3 regions of the Pseudomonas juntendi genome follow, and region 2 is predicted to be linked to each of the others. Evidence: predicted binding sites of a transcription regulator. Region 2 holds the regulator's gene; each other region holds the start of a gene.
The links. Region 2 encodes FliA, which starts transcription of late flagellar genes. Its sites were predicted from a motif close to CTAAAGTTTNNNNNNNNNNNGCCGNTAA; they were not measured.
Positions count from the first base shown of each region.

Region 1: L1P09_RS21345 (methyl-accepting chemotaxis protein) is a predicted target of FliA. The motif match lies at 2,693-2,720, and genes of this name have one in related genera.
Region 3: L1P09_RS19690 (flagellar protein MotY) is a predicted target of FliA. The motif match lies at 1,770-1,797, and genes of this name have one in related genera.

Region 1 is NZ_CP091088.1:4,589,378-4,594,246, forward strand. Features, by position in the region: gene L1P09_RS21325 (cupin domain-containing protein) at 1-71, shown strand, start outside; gene pcaG (protocatechuate 3,4-dioxygenase subunit alpha) at 108-713, opposite strand; gene pcaH (protocatechuate 3,4-dioxygenase subunit beta) at 724-1,443, opposite strand; gene ypfJ (KPN_02809 family neutral zinc metallopeptidase) at 1,669-2,562, shown strand; gene L1P09_RS21345 (methyl-accepting chemotaxis protein) at 2,807-4,726, shown strand.
Region 2 is NZ_CP091088.1:3,724,394-3,729,262, reverse strand. Features, by position in the region: gene flhA (flagellar biosynthesis protein FlhA) at 1-922, shown strand, start outside; gene flhF (flagellar biosynthesis protein FlhF) at 934-2,241, shown strand; gene fleN (flagellar synthesis regulator FleN) at 2,326-3,168, shown strand; gene fliA (RNA polymerase sigma factor FliA) at 3,165-3,905, shown strand; gene L1P09_RS17275 (chemotaxis response regulator CheY) at 4,022-4,396, shown strand; gene L1P09_RS17270 (protein phosphatase CheZ) at 4,417-4,869, shown strand, end outside.
Region 3 is NZ_CP091088.1:4,229,247-4,234,115, reverse strand. Features, by position in the region: gene rnt (ribonuclease T) at 1-597, opposite strand, end outside; gene pyrC (dihydroorotase) at 657-1,703, opposite strand; gene L1P09_RS19690 (flagellar protein MotY) at 1,833-2,759, shown strand; gene L1P09_RS19685 (argininosuccinate synthase) at 2,931-4,148, shown strand; gene L1P09_RS19680 (hypothetical protein) at 4,849-4,869, opposite strand, start outside.

The DNA.
Region 1 (4,869 bases), 860 kb from region 2:
CGGCGGCTGCCGATTGCCTGCTGTTTCAACATCAGGCGGGTGCGTTCGACCTCAAACCCGTTGCAGGCTGAGGCATCGGGGCCGCTTGGCGGCCCCCGACGTCTACATCAAAAGTCGAAGAACACCGTCTCGCCTTCCCCCTGAATACGGATATCAAAGCGATACGCCGTTTTCCCGTCCACTTCACAGCGCTTGGCAATCAGCGTCTCGCGGCGCTGCGGCTGCTCGATCAGGTTGAGCACCGGGCACTTGGCATTGAGGGGCGCTTCATCATCGAAATACAGGCGCGTGTGCAGGTGGATGTTGATGCCACGGGCAAACAGGCTGATGTTGATGTGCGGCGCCATCGGTACGCCAGCGGCATTGTTCACCACGCCGGGCTTGACCGTGTACAGCGTCCACTCACCGGCGTCGAAGGTGGTGGCGGTGCGGCCGAAGCTGTTGAACGCGTTTTCCAGGTTGTAGGCATCCTGATACTCGCCGTTGGCGTCGGCTTGCCACACTTCCAGGAACGAGTCGCGCACCAGGTGGCCGTTGCCGTCGTAGACATGGCCGATCAGCTGAATGTGCTCACCCGGGGCGTCGGGCTTGGCCAGGCGGTTCCAGATTTCCTGGTCACGGGTAGGGTTGCCGGCCGCTTCCAGGGCCAGGCCGATGTGCACGTAGGGGCCGGCAGTCTGCGAAGGGGTTTCCGGCAGCAGTTCGATTGGCATGGCGGGGTCCTCAGCAGTTTTCGAAGTGGGTCTTGCGCTGGCCGCGCAGCACGATGTCGAAGCGGTAGGCCAGGCAGTCCATCGGGTTGGCGTTGCTCATGTCGAGCTTGGCAATCAACTGCTGCACGGCTTGCGGGTTGGCGATCGACTTGACGATCGGGCACATCGGGATCAGCGGGTCGCCTTCGAAATACAGCTGGGTGATCAGCTTGGTGGCGATCGACGGGCCGCTGATGGCGAAGTGGATGTGCGCCGGGCGCCAGTCGTTCGGGCCGTTGCGCCACGGGTACGGGCCCGGCTTGATGGTGCGGAAGCTGTAGTAGCCGTCACGGTCGGTCAGGCAGCGGCCGACACCGCCGAAGTTGGGGTCCAGCGGTGCCAGGTAGCGGTCGTTCTTGTGGCGGTAGCGGCCACCGGCGTTGGCTTGCCACATTTCCACCAGGGTATTGGGCACAGGCTTGCCGTACTGGTCCACAACGCGGCCGGCAACGATGATGCGCTCACCGATCGGCAGGCCGCCGTTATTGAAATTCAGCAGCAGGTCATGGTCATGGGCACCGAAGCCCAGGTGGGAAAAATCCGGGCCGGTGGTTTCGCTGATCGATTGCGGAATGCTGACCAGCGCCTGGCGCGGCGAGCGGGCAACGGAGGTCTTGTAGTCGGGGGTGAGGGCTTTGGGGTGCCAGTTGCGATCACGGATCACGAAGCGGCTGTTGTCCTGGGCGGGCATGCCGGTTTCCTCTCTTGGAATTATGGAGATGCACAGGCGGGCTTATTGAACCCTTCGCGGGCAAGCCCGCTCCTACATACAGTTTCCGGCATGTCGCGCGCGGTGAATATTGAAATGAGGCACTTCAAACATATCCATTTGGTTATGCATGACCACCTGGACCTAACACCCGCTGCTGTCGTGAACTAATCTTTCACTTCTTGTTTCACGCTCGGGAGAGCACTCATGGAATGGCGAAAAGGCCGACGCAGCGACAACGTGGTCGATGCCCGGGGCGAAGGTGGCGGTGGGGGCGGCATGCGCTTTGGCGGCGGCAAGGGCCTGGGCCTGGGGGCGATCCTGCTGATCGTCGGCATCGGCTGGTTGACCGGGCAGGACCCGCTGCAGATCCTCGGCCAGTTGGCCGGCCAGGTGGAGCAGCAGCAGACCCAGACCGCGCCAAGCGGTGCTGGCGCCAAGGCGCCACCGGCCAACGATGAACAGGCCCAGTTCGTGGCCTCGATCCTGGGCGATACCGAGGACACCTGGAAGGCATTGTTCGCCGAAGCAGGCAAACAGTACCGCGACCCCAAGCTGGTGCTGTTCAGTGGCCAGGTCAATTCGGCCTGCGGCGCTGCCTCTGCGGCCGTGGGGCCGTTCTATTGCCCGGCCGACCAGCGCGTGTACCTGGACATGTCGTTCTTCCGCGAAATGGAAACCCGTTTCGCCGCGGCTGGCGACTTTGCCCAGGCCTACGTCATCGCCCACGAAATTGGCCACCACGTACAGACCTTGCTGGGGGTGTCGGCCAAGGTCGACGCCGCCCGCCGCAGTGGTCAGCGCATGGAGGGCGACAATGGGTTGCTGGTACGCCAGGAACTGCAGGCGGACTGCCTGGCGGGTGTCTGGGCCTACCAGGCACAGAAGCGCCTGAACTGGCTGGAGCCGGGCGATGTAGAGGAGGCGCTGAACGCTGCCAACGCCATTGGCGATGACCGCCTGCAACAGCAAGGGCGCGGCCGTGTGGTGCCGGACTCATTTACCCATGGCACCTCGGCCCAGCGCGTACGCTGGTTCAAGACCGGGTTTGCCGAAGGTGAAGTGGACCGCTGCGACACCTTCAGTGCCCGTAGCCTCTGATACCTCGCCAACAGGCTGCTGCGTCACCGCTGGAACCCTGGGGCCGCTTCGCGGCCCTTTCCCACCGGTCCGGCGCACCGGCAAGGCCGCGCCTACAAAAACCCGCACGCTTTTTTTTGCTGAAAAAGCGTTTCAGCTTCCCGCAGCATTGCCGATAACCCCTGCATGAATCAGCGGGCATCCAGAACAATAACGCCTGGCGATCGAACATCAAAAGAGCGAAAACTATTTCTGGAGTGCGTGCATGAACAGCTGGTTTGCCAACATCAGCGTCAACCTCAAACTGGGCCTGGGCTTCGGCCTGGTGCTTGTCCTCACCGGCCTGCTGGCCCTGACTGGCTGGACCAGCCTGGGCAGCCTGATCGACCGTAGCAACTGGATGAGCGACATCGGCCAGTTGAACAAAGACCTGACCGACCTGCGCGTGGCCCGCCTGCAGTACATGATCGCCAATGGCGACGATGCCGCGGCCGCCAACACCCAGGCCAAGCTGAACGCCTTCAGCAAGCAGCAGGCCTACCTGGCCAGTACCTTCAAAAGCCCCGAGAACGTCAAGCTGCTGGGTGAGCTGGGGGAAACCATCAGCGCCTACAAGCTGTCGCTGAACAAGATGCGCCAAGGCTACGACGCCACGCGCGCAGCGCGTAGCACCATGGACAGCTCGGCCGCCGGCGCCGACCAGGCCATGGACCTGCTCAGCCAGGAAGTCATGGCCCGCCCGGAAGCCGACAGCGTGCGCCTGGCCCAGTACCAACTGATCAGCCAGGCGCGCCAGCAGTTGCTGCAGGTGCGCATCGACGTGCGCGGCTACATTGCCGACAACAGTGCCAGCAACGAGCAGGCCGCCCTGCGCCAGCTGGATGCAGCACTGGCCAATGTCGACAACCTCAAAGGCCAGATGCCGGGTGAAAGCACACGCCTGCAGCAGCTGGAAAGCGCGGTACGGGCCTACCGTGATGCCGTACGCCAGTTCCGCGATGCGGTCGCCAGCATCACCACCGCGCGTGCGGAAATGACCGTACAGGGTGCCGATATCGTCAAGCGCAGCGATGCGCTGTACCAGATCCAGCTGCAGCGTCGCGACGTCGAAAGCAGCCAGGCCCGCAGCCTGCAGGCCATCGCCACGCTGCTGGCGTTGCTGGTCGGCGTGCTGGGCGCGGTGTTGATCACCCGGCAGATCACCCGCCCGTTGCGCGAAACGCTGCTGGCGGTGGAAAAGATCGCCAGTGGCGACCTGACCCAGCAACTGCGCGTCACCCGCCGCGACGAATTGGGCGTGCTACAGCAAGGCATCGCGCGCATGGGTACCACCTTGCGCCAGCTGATCAGCGGCATCCGCGACGGCGTGACCCAGATCGCCAGCGCTGCCGAAGAACTGTCGGCAGTGACCGAACAGACCAGTGCCGGGGCCAATAGCCAGAAGGTCGAAACCGACCAGGTGGCCACCGCCATGCACGAAATGGCCGCCACCGTGCAAGAAGTGGCGCGCAATGCCGAACAGGCTTCGCACGCCGCCACCGGTGCCGACGAGCAAGCCCGCGCCGGCGACCGTGTGGTCGGTGAAGCGATCGGCCAGATCGAGCGCCTGGCCCAGGACATGCACCGCTCCACTGAAGCCATGAGCCTGCTGCAACAGGAAAGCCAGAAAATCGGCAGCGTGATGGACGTGATCAAGTCGGTGGCAGAACAGACCAACTTGCTGGCGCTGAACGCGGCGATCGAGGCGGCGCGGGCGGGTGAAGCCGGGCGCGGCTTCGCCGTGGTGGCCGATGAAGTCCGCGGCCTGGCGCAGCGTACGCAAAAGTCCACCGAAGAAATCGAAGAGCTCATTGCTGGCCTGCAGCAGGGTACCCAGCAAGTGGCCAGCGCCATGCAAGGCAGCCGCACCCTGACCGACAGCAGCGTGGAACTGGCGCGCAAGGCCGGGGCCTCGCTGGAGAGCATTACCAGCACGGTGTCGGGCATTCAGTCGATGAACCAGCAGATTGCCGCGGCCGCAGAGCAGCAGAGTGCGGTGGCCGAGGAGATCAGCCGCAGCATCCTCAATGTGCGCGATGTGTCTGAGCAGACGGCGGCGGCCAGCAATGAAACGGCAGCATCCAGCGTCGAACTGGCGCGCCTGGGTGGGCAGTTGCAGACGCTGGTCAGCCAGTTCCGCGTCTGACTGCAAGCCCTGGGGCCGCTGAGCGGCCCAGCGCCGGCAAGCCAGGCTGCCACAGCAACGGTGCAGGATCAGAAACAGCGCCGTACCTGTGGGAGATTCTATGGTTCCTGGCAAGGGTAGCCGCTGCATCTTCAGTGCCTGTG
Region 2 (4,869 bases):
GTCGCAGGACCTGGGCTTCCTCATGCCCACGGTGCATATTCGCGACAACCTTGACCTGCAACCCAGCGCCTATCGCCTGACGCTGATGGGGGTGATCCTGGCGGAGGCCGAGATTTACCCGGACCGCGAGTTGGCGATCAACCCGGGGCAGGTGTTCGGCACCCTCAACGGCATTGCCGCACGTGACCCGGCGTTCGGCCTGGAAGCGGTGTGGATCGACGTGGGCCAGCGCTCGCAGGCGCAGTCGCTGGGCTACACCGTGGTCGATGCCAGTACGGTAGTGGCCACCCACCTCAACCAGATCCTGCAGAAGCACTGCCATGAACTGATTGGCCACGAAGAGGTCCAGCAACTGTTGCAGGTGTTGGCCAAGGCTTCGCCTAAACTTGCAGAAGAACTGGTGCCGGGTGTCATTTCCTTGTCGGGGCTGCTCAAGGTCTTGCAGGCCCTGTTGTCGGAACAGGTACCCGTGCGCGATATTCGCAGTATTGCCGAAGCAATCGCGAACAACGCTGGCAAGAGTCAAGATACCGCCGCGCTGGTTGCGGCGGTGCGCGTCGGATTGTGTCGCGCCATCGTGCAAAGCATTGTCGGCGTTGAGTCGGAGCTCCCGGTGATCACCCTGGAGCCAAGGTTGGAACAGATTTTGCTCAATAGTCTGCAACGCGCCGGGCAAGGCCAGGAAGACGGTGTTCTTCTGGAACCGAGCATGGCCGAGAAGCTGCAACGTTCGCTGATCGAAGCGGCCCAGCGCCAGGAAATGCAGGGCCAGCCGGCCATTCTGCTGGTCGCCGGCCCGATCCGCGCCATGCTGTCGCGTTTCGGTCGCCTGGCTGTACCGAATTTGCATGTGCTGGCGTATCAGGAAATACCGGACAACAAGCAAGTCACCATCGTTGCCACCGTGGGCCCTAACGGCTGAGGTAGTGGATAATGCAAGTTAAGCGATTTTTCGCCGCCGATATGCGTCAGGCCATGAAACTGGTCCGTGATGAGCTGGGCGCCGATGCCGCGATCATTGGCAACCGTCGCATTGCCGGCGGTGTCGAGCTGACGGCCGCGCTGGACTACAAGCTGTCCGCCCTGGCCCCGCGTGTGCCCAATGCCGAGCTGGAAGAAGAGCTGCGCAAGACCCACACGCGCATTGCCACGGCCCAGGCCGAGCTGGGCCACCGCCAGGACAGCAGCGATAACAACCGCCAATTGTTCGCCGGGCAGTCGCTGACCGCTGCCGAGCCGCTGGTCGAGCCCCACGTCGATGCCCCACAGGCGGCGGCCGCCACGGCGCCGGCGCCCGTTGACCCGCGCCTGTTCGATGCCATGCGCTCCGAACTGTCGGGCCTGCGCGAACTGCTGGAAGTGCAGCTCGGCTCGCTGGCCTGGGCCCAGCTGCAGGGCAGCAAGCCACAACAGGCCAACATCTGGCGGCGCCTGCAGCGCATTGGCCTGTCCGGGCCGATTGCCCGCGAGTTGCTGGAGCTGACCGCCGAAATCGAAGAGCCACGCCATGCCTGGCGCATGTTGCTGGCGCACTTGGCGCGCATGATCGAAATTCCCGAGGTAGAGCCGATCGAAGAAGGCGGTGTGATCGCCATGGTCGGCCCGGCCGGCATGGGCAAGACCACCACCCTGGCCAAGCTGGCGGCGCGCTACGTGCTCAAGTACGGCGCGCAGAACATGGCGCTGGTGAGCATGGACAGCTTCCGCATCGGTGCCCAGGAGCAGCTCAAGACCCTTGGCCGCATCCTCAATGTCCCAGTCACCTATGTCGACCCAGGCCAGTCGCTGGCGGCAGCGCTGGAGCCGCTGCTGCGCAAGCGTGTGGTGCTGATCGACACCGCCGGCCTGCAGGCCAGCGACCCGGCCCTGCGCTTGCAGCTGGAAACCCTGGCCGGCCGTGGCATCGCCGCCAAGAATTACCTGGTACTGGCCACCACCAGCCAGAAGCAGGTGTTGACCGCCGCCTACCACAGCTACAAGCGCTGTGGCCTGGCCGGCTGCATCCTGACCAAGCTCGATGAAACGGCAAGCCTTGGCGATGTGTTGAGCCTTGCCATCAGTCATGATTTGCCTGTGGCCTATCTTACCGACGGCCCGCGCATTCCTGACGACCTGCACCTGCCCCGGGGGCACCAGCTGGTGTCCCGCGCGGTCAATGTGCAGCAGCAGGAGGAGCCCAGCGAAGAGGCAATGGCCGACATGTTCGCTGATCTCTACCACAACCCACGGCGAGCGGGTTGAGTATGAAACGTGTGCAAAGTAGCTATGCCAAGGGGTACGCAGAATTGCCCTACGTGTGGCCTGGGTCCCAGCGATACAAGGTAAATTACAAACATGGGTAGCATGCATCCCGTACAGGTGATCGCCGTGACCGGTGGCAAAGGTGGCGTCGGCAAGACTAACGTTTCAGTGAACCTGTCCCTGGCGTTGGCCGAACTCGGCCGCAGGGTCATGTTGCTGGATGCCGACCTGGGCCTGGCCAATGTCGACGTGTTGCTGGGCCTGACGCCCAAACGGACCCTGGCCGATGTCATCGAAGGGCGCTGCGAGCTGCGTGACGTGATATTGCAGGGCCCTGGCGGTGTGCGCATCGTACCGGCTGCCTCCGGTACGCAGAGCATGGTCCACCTGGCGCCGGCCCAGCATGCCGGGCTGATCCAGGCGTTCAGCGAAGTCGGCGACAACCTCGATGTACTGGTCATCGATACCGCTGCGGGTATCGGTGAGTCGGTCGTCAGCTTTGTCCGTGCCGCCCAAGAAGTGCTGCTGGTGGTGTGCGACGAGCCGACCTCGATCACCGATGCCTACGCGCTGATCAAGCTGCTCAACCGTGACTACGGCATGAACCGCTTCCGCGTGCTGGCCAACATGGCCCAGAGCCCTCAGGAAGGGCGCAACCTGTTTGCCAAGCTGACCAAGGTCACCGACCGTTTCCTGGATGTCGCCCTGCAGTACGTAGGCGCCGTGCCCTACGACGAGTGCGTGCGCAAGGCGGTGCAGAAGCAGCGTGCCGTGTACGAAGCCTTCCCACGCTCCAAGTGCGCGCTGGCCTTCAAGGCGATTGCCCAGAAGGTCGACAGCTGGCCGCTGCCGGCCAACCCACGTGGCCACCTGGAGTTCTTCGTCGAGCGCCTGGTGCAGCCGACCAGCGCGGGACCGGTGCTATGAACGCCAGCGGGTTCAAGATGTACAGCCGGGCGGCGAAAGACGCCCAGTACGAGTTGATCGAACGCTACGCCCCCCTGGTCAAGCGCATCGCCTACCACCTGTTGGCGCGCTTGCCGGCCAACGTGCAGGTCGAGGACCTGATCCAGGCCGGCATGATCGGCCTGCTGGAAGTGGCCAACAAGTACGACGCCAGCAAGGGCGCCAGCTTTGAAACCTATGCCGGCATTCGTATCCGCGGCGCCATGCTCGACGAAGTGCGCAAAGGCGACTGGGCACCCCGCTCGGTGCACCGCAACACCCGCATGGTCAGCGACGCGATGCGCGCCGTGGAGGCCAGAACCGGCCGTGACGCTAAAGATCATGAAGTTGCTGCCGAACTCCAATTGAGCCTCGATGATTACTACGCGATCCTCAACGATACCTTGGGCAGCCGTTTGTTCAGCTTCGATGACCTGCTGCAGGACGGTGAGCACGAAGGGCTGCATGAAGACGGCGCCAGCGGCCAGGTCGAACCTGCCCGGGGCCTCGAGGAGGAGCGCTTCCAGCTAGCCCTGACCGAGGCCATCGCCAACCTGCCCGAGCGTGAACGCCTGGTGCTGGCGCTGTACTACGACGAAGAGCTCAACCTCAAGGAGATCGGTGAGGTGCTGGGGGTCAGCGAGTCGCGGGTTAGCCAGTTGCACAGCCAGTGTGCCGCGCGTCTGCGTAGCCGCCTGGGGGAATGGCGGGCGCGCTGAGCCTGCTAGGGTTGCGGCTGTTTCCACGCGGTTTTCCACGTTGTACCGAATTGATTGAATGCGCGCTCGGGGCCGAGCGCGTTTGAGACTGCTTGGAGGTCTACTTGAACAAAGACATGAAAATCCTCATCGTTGACGACTTTTCGACGATGCGGCGGATCATCAAGAACCTGTTGCGTGACCTGGGCTTCACCAACACCGATGAGGCCGACGACGGCACCACGGCGCTGCCGATGCTGGAAAACGGCCATTACGACTTCCTGGTGACCGACTGGAACATGCCTGGCATGTCCGGCATCGACCTGCTGCGCAAGGTGCGTGCCCACGACCGGCTGAAAACCATGCCCGTGCTGATGGTGACTGCCGAAGCCAAGCGCGACCAGATCATTGAAGCGGCCCAGGCCGGCGTCAATGGTTACGTGGTCAAGCCGTTCACGGCACAGGTGCTCAAAGAAAAGATCGAGAAGATCTTCGAACGCGTCAACGGCTGAGTCACGTCAGGGGGCGCGCCATGGATTCATCACATAACTCTTTGGGCGAGTTCGAATCGACCCTGAAGAAACATGCCCAGGAGTTGGTCGAAAGCCTGGAGCGGGGCCGTTTCGGCGAGGCGGTGCAGCTGATTCACGAGCTGAACCAGACCCGCGACCGCGGCCTGTACCAGGAAGTCGGCAAACTGACCCGCGAGCTGCACAGTGCCATCGTCAGTTTCCAGATCGACCCGACCATGCCGCAGGCCGAAGAGGTGTCGCAGATTACCGATGCCACCGAGCGCCTGTCCTATGTGGTCAAGCTCACGGAAGGCGCGGCCAACCGCACCATGGACCTGGTCGAGGCAAGCACCCCGGTGCTCAACGACCTGGCCAGCGAGGCGAAGGCCCTGAGCACCGACTGGCAGCGCTTCATGCGCCGCGAAGTGGCGGCGGAAGAATTTCGCGACCTGGTCAAGCGGGTCGACAGTTTC
Region 3 (4,869 bases), 500 kb from region 2:
GCGCCAGCCGCCCAGGTCCTTCCAGCGGTTGACGATGCCGCAGAACAGCTCCGCCGTTTTCTCGGTGTCGTACCGCGCCGAGTGCGCTTCACGCCCATCGAAGTCGATGTCGGCGCTTTGGCAAGCCCGCGCCAGTACGGTCTGGCCATAGGCCAGGCCGGCCAGGGTGGCCGTGTCGAAGCTGGAAAACGGGTGGAACGGGTTACGCTTCACGTCATTGCGCGCCACGGCCGCATTGAGGAAACCGAGGTCGAAGCTGCTGTTATGGCCGACCAGAATCGCCCGCTTGCAGCCATTGGCCTTCAGGGCCTTGCGCACACCGCGGAAAATATCGGTCAGCGCGGTTTCCTCGCTGACAGCCATGCGCAGCGGGTGGTCGAGCTTGATGCCGGTGAACTCCAGCGCGGCCGCCTCGATGTTCGCGCCTTCAAACGGCTCCACCCGGTGGAAGTACGTGTGCTCGGGGAACAGGAAGCCTTTCTCGTCCATGCCGATGGTCACTGCAGCAATTTCCAGCAAGGCATCGGTGGCGCTGTTGAAGCCGCCCGTTTCCACGTCCACTACAACCGGCAGGTAACCGCGGAAGCGCTCGGCCATTGGATGGCGCGACCCGCTGTTGCCTTGGCTTTCCAGGTCGTCTTCGTAGAGGTCTTCGCTCACGCGTTTTCCTCCAGCAGGCGCCAGCGCAATTTCTCGCCAGCGCGCAGCGGCACCACGGTTTGCTCGCCGAATGGCAGGCTCTGCGGGGCGGTCCATTCTTCGCGGACCAGGGTGATGGTGTCGGTATTCGCCGGCAGGCCATAGAAAGCTGGGCCGTGCAGGCTGGCGAAACCTTCCAGCTTGTCCAGCGCGTTGCGTTGCTCGAACGCTTCGGCGTACAGCTCGATAGCCGCGTAGGCGGTGTAGCAGCCGGCGCAGCCGCAGGCCGCTTCCTTGGCGTGACGGGCGTGCGGGGCCGAGTCGGTACCGAGGAAGAACTTCGGGTTGCCGCTGGTGGCTGCATCCAGCAGGGCCACCTGGTGGGTGTTGCGCTTGAGGATCGGCAGGCAGTAGAAGTGCGGGCGAATGCCACCGACCAGCATGTGGTTGCGGTTGTACAGCAGGTGTTGCGAGGTGATGGTCGCGCCAACATTGGCCGGTGCCTCGGTGACGAACTGCGCGGCATCGCTGGTGGTAATGTGTTCGAACACCACATTCAAGGCCGGGAAGCGCTCGACCAGGCGGCGCATGTGCTCGTCGATGAAGCGCTTCTCGCGGTCGAACACGTCGATTTCGCTGCGGGTCACTTCGCCGTGCACCAGCAGCGGCATGCCGACCTCCGCCAATGCCTCGATGGCCGGGAAGATATTGTCGATGCTGGTCACGCCCGAGTCGGAATTGGTGGTGGCGCCCGCCGGGTACAGCTTGGCGGCATACACGATACCGCTGGCCTTGGCGGCACGCACATCTTCGGGGCTGGTACGGTCGGTGAGGTACAGGACCATCAGCGGCTCGAAGCGGCTGCCTGCCGGGCGGGCAGCGAGGATGCGTTCACGGTAGGCACCGGCCTCGGCGGCGTTGCGCACCGGCGGAACCAGGTTGGGCATGATGATGGCGCGGGCGAAAGTACGCGCCACATCGCCAACGGTGTGGGGCAGGACGGCACCATCACGCAGATGGATGTGCCAGTCGTCGGGGCGCAGGAGGGTCAGGCGATCGGACATTGGGGATTCCAGGCGGGTCGAACTCAAGCCCCAATGCTACCGGAAAACCCTGGGCCGAGCACGGCTATCAAGTTTTCCGGTTGGCGTCCGATAGCCTGCAGGTAAGCCGTTGAAATTGTGGAGCCGCCCGTGCGCCAGCGTTACCTGACCCTGTTGACCCTGTTCGCCAGCCTGCCGGCTGCCGCGCTGACTTTTCAGACGCGCATGGAGAACATTGCCTGGAAGGTCGAGGGTGACCCGTTCGAGTGCCGGCTAATCCAGCCGATCGATGGCTTTGGCAGTGGTGAGTTCGTACGCCGGGCGGGCGAGCAGGCAGTGTTCCAGTTGCGCTCGGCCAGCAACATACTGGGGGCCGGCACTGCCAGCCTGCTGGCGGCGGCGGCGCCGTGGCAACCCGGTCGTGGTGATATCAACCTGGGTAGCGTGCGCATGGCCCGTACCGGCGTGTTGTTCAGTTCTTCGCAAGGCCAGGCCAGCCGCCTGATCAATGGCTTGCTCGACGGGCGCAGCACGGTGGTGCGCAGCTTTGCGGGCGAAGCTGGCCGGCCCGTGGAGGTGCGGGTACTGCCGGTGAGCTTTGCCAAGGCCTACAGCGATTACCAGGTGTGTGCCGCCAAGCTGCTGCCCATGAACTACGACCAGGTGCGCCAGACCCAGGTCGGTTTCCCGGGCGGCGGCATCGAACTGGATGACGCGGCCAAGGCCAGGCTGGATGTGATTCTCGAATACATGAAGGCCGACCCTTCGGTGAACCATGTCGAGCTCAACGGTCACTCCGACAACAGCGGTAATCGCCTGACCAACCGCGACCTGTCACGCCGCCGAGCGCTGGCGGTGGCGGACTACTTCAAGGCTCATGGCGTCAAGGATGAGCAGATCACCGTACGCTTCCACGGCGAGCGCTACCCGGTGGCCAAGAACAACACGGCGGCGAACCGGGCGCGGAATCGGCGAGTGAACATCGAGCTGGACCGGGTGGTGGTGCCTGAAAAACCGGTGGAGAAACCGACCGAGCAAGCCCCCCCTGCTGCTGCTGCGCCGGCCAGGCAACCTTGAGGTTGGACAGTCGCGTGCACCGCAGGCCCTTGACTTGCCTGCCTCACTACCGTCCGTCGCCCCTGTGAAAGTTCTTGTCGCTTTGTCGTCAGAAGCTGTCGCGCCACTGTAAATTTATCGTTAACGCCGTTAGAATCGGTCCTTTTCCGTACAACCCCGTGGAGTGATGGCATGGCGGACGTAAAAAAGGTCGTACTGGCGTATTCCGGCGGCCTTGATACTTCGGTGATTCTCAAGTGGCTGCAGGATACCTACAACTGCGAAGTGGTGACTTTCACCGCTGACCTGGGTCAGGGCGAAGAGGTCGAACCGGCCCGCGCCAAGGCTCAGGCAATGGGTGTTAAAGAGATCTACATCGACGACCTGCGCGAAGAATTCGTGCGTGATTTCGTGTTCCCGATGTTCCGCGCCAACACCGTCTACGAAGGTGAGTACCTGCTGGGTACTTCCATCGCCCGCCCGCTGATCGCCAAGCGCCTCATCGAAATCGCCAACGAAACCGGCGCAGACGCCATTTCCCATGGCGCTACCGGCAAGGGCAACGACCAGGTGCGTTTCGAGCTGGGTGCCTACGCGCTCAAGCCTGGCGTCAAGGTCATCGCCCCATGGCGTGAGTGGGACCTGCTGTCCCGCGAAAAGCTGATGGACTACGCCGAAAAGCACGGTATCCCGATCGAGCGCCACGGCAAGAAGAAGTCGCCGTACTCGATGGACGCCAACCTGCTGCACATCTCCTACGAAGGCGGTGTCCTGGAAGACACCTGGACCGAGCACGAAGAGGACATGTGGCGCTGGAGTGTCTCGCCTGAGAACGCCCCGGACCAGGCCACCTACATCGAACTCACCTACCGCAACGGCGACATCGTTGCCATTGACGGTGTCGAGAAAACCCCGGCAACCGTTCTGGCCGACCTGAACCGCATCGGCGGTGCCAACGGCATCGGCCGCCTCGACATCGTCGAAAACCGTTATGTCGGTATGAAGTCGCGTGGCTGCTACGAGACGCCTGGTGGCACCATCATGCTCAAGGCCCACCGTGCCATCGAGTCGATCACCCTGGACCGTGAAGTTGCTCACCTCAAAGACGAGTTGATGCCCAAGTACGCCAGCCTGATCTACACCGGTTACTGGTGGAGCCCGGAGCGCGTGATGCTGCAGCAGATGATCGACGCTTCGCAGGTCAACGTGAACGGTGTGGTGCGGCTGAAGCTGTACAAAGGCAATGTCACCGTGGTTGGCCGTAAATCGGATGATTCGCTGTTCGATGCCAACATCGCCACCTTCGAAGAAGATGGCGGCGCCTACAACCAGGCCGACGCTGCTGGCTTCATCAAGCTCAACGCCTTGCGTATGCGCATTGCCGCCAACAAGGGCCGTTCGCTGCTCTGATTGCTGGCCTGTGCCATGAAAGAACCCGGCTGCGGCCTAATGCCTGTCGGTTAAGCGTTACTGGGGCTGCTTTGCAGCCCTTCGCGGGCACGCCCGCTCCCACACGTTTAGCGCTGAACGCAAGAGATGCGCTATCCCCTTTGGGAGCGGGCGTGCCCGCGAAGGGTCGCAAAGCGGCCCCAAATTACTTAACTGACTGGCATTAGGCTGCGGCCGGGTTTTTTGTGCCTGCTCGAAATGAAGAGTTTCAGTTGCATGGGTTCGCGGCCTCACTGCCCAGTGGGCTGATGGACAATTGTGCGCATTGGCCTTTATCCACATTGCAAAAGCGCCAGGTGCGGGGCGGCATTGGTGGTTGCGCAAGCGCTTGCAACAGCTGCTGTTCCATCAGGCGACAGGCATCCGGGCCAGAAAACATGAAGGTGACGGGCTCGCCTGGCAACCCCTTCCTGCGGCATGGCAGCGAGGGCTTCACTGCCGGGTGGGGGCGCGCTGTCCGGTGCTGTTTTGTTGGGTAACTGGGGCTGCTTTGCAGCCCTTCGCGGGCACGCCCGCTCCCACAGGCGCTGAACGCAAGAGATGCGCTATCCCCTGTAGGAGCGGGCGTGCCCGCGAAGGGTCGCGAAGCGGCCCCAAATTACTTAACTGACTGGCATTAGGCTGCGGCCGGGTTTTTTGTGCCTGCTCGAAATGAAGAGTTTCAGTTGCATGGGTTCGCGGC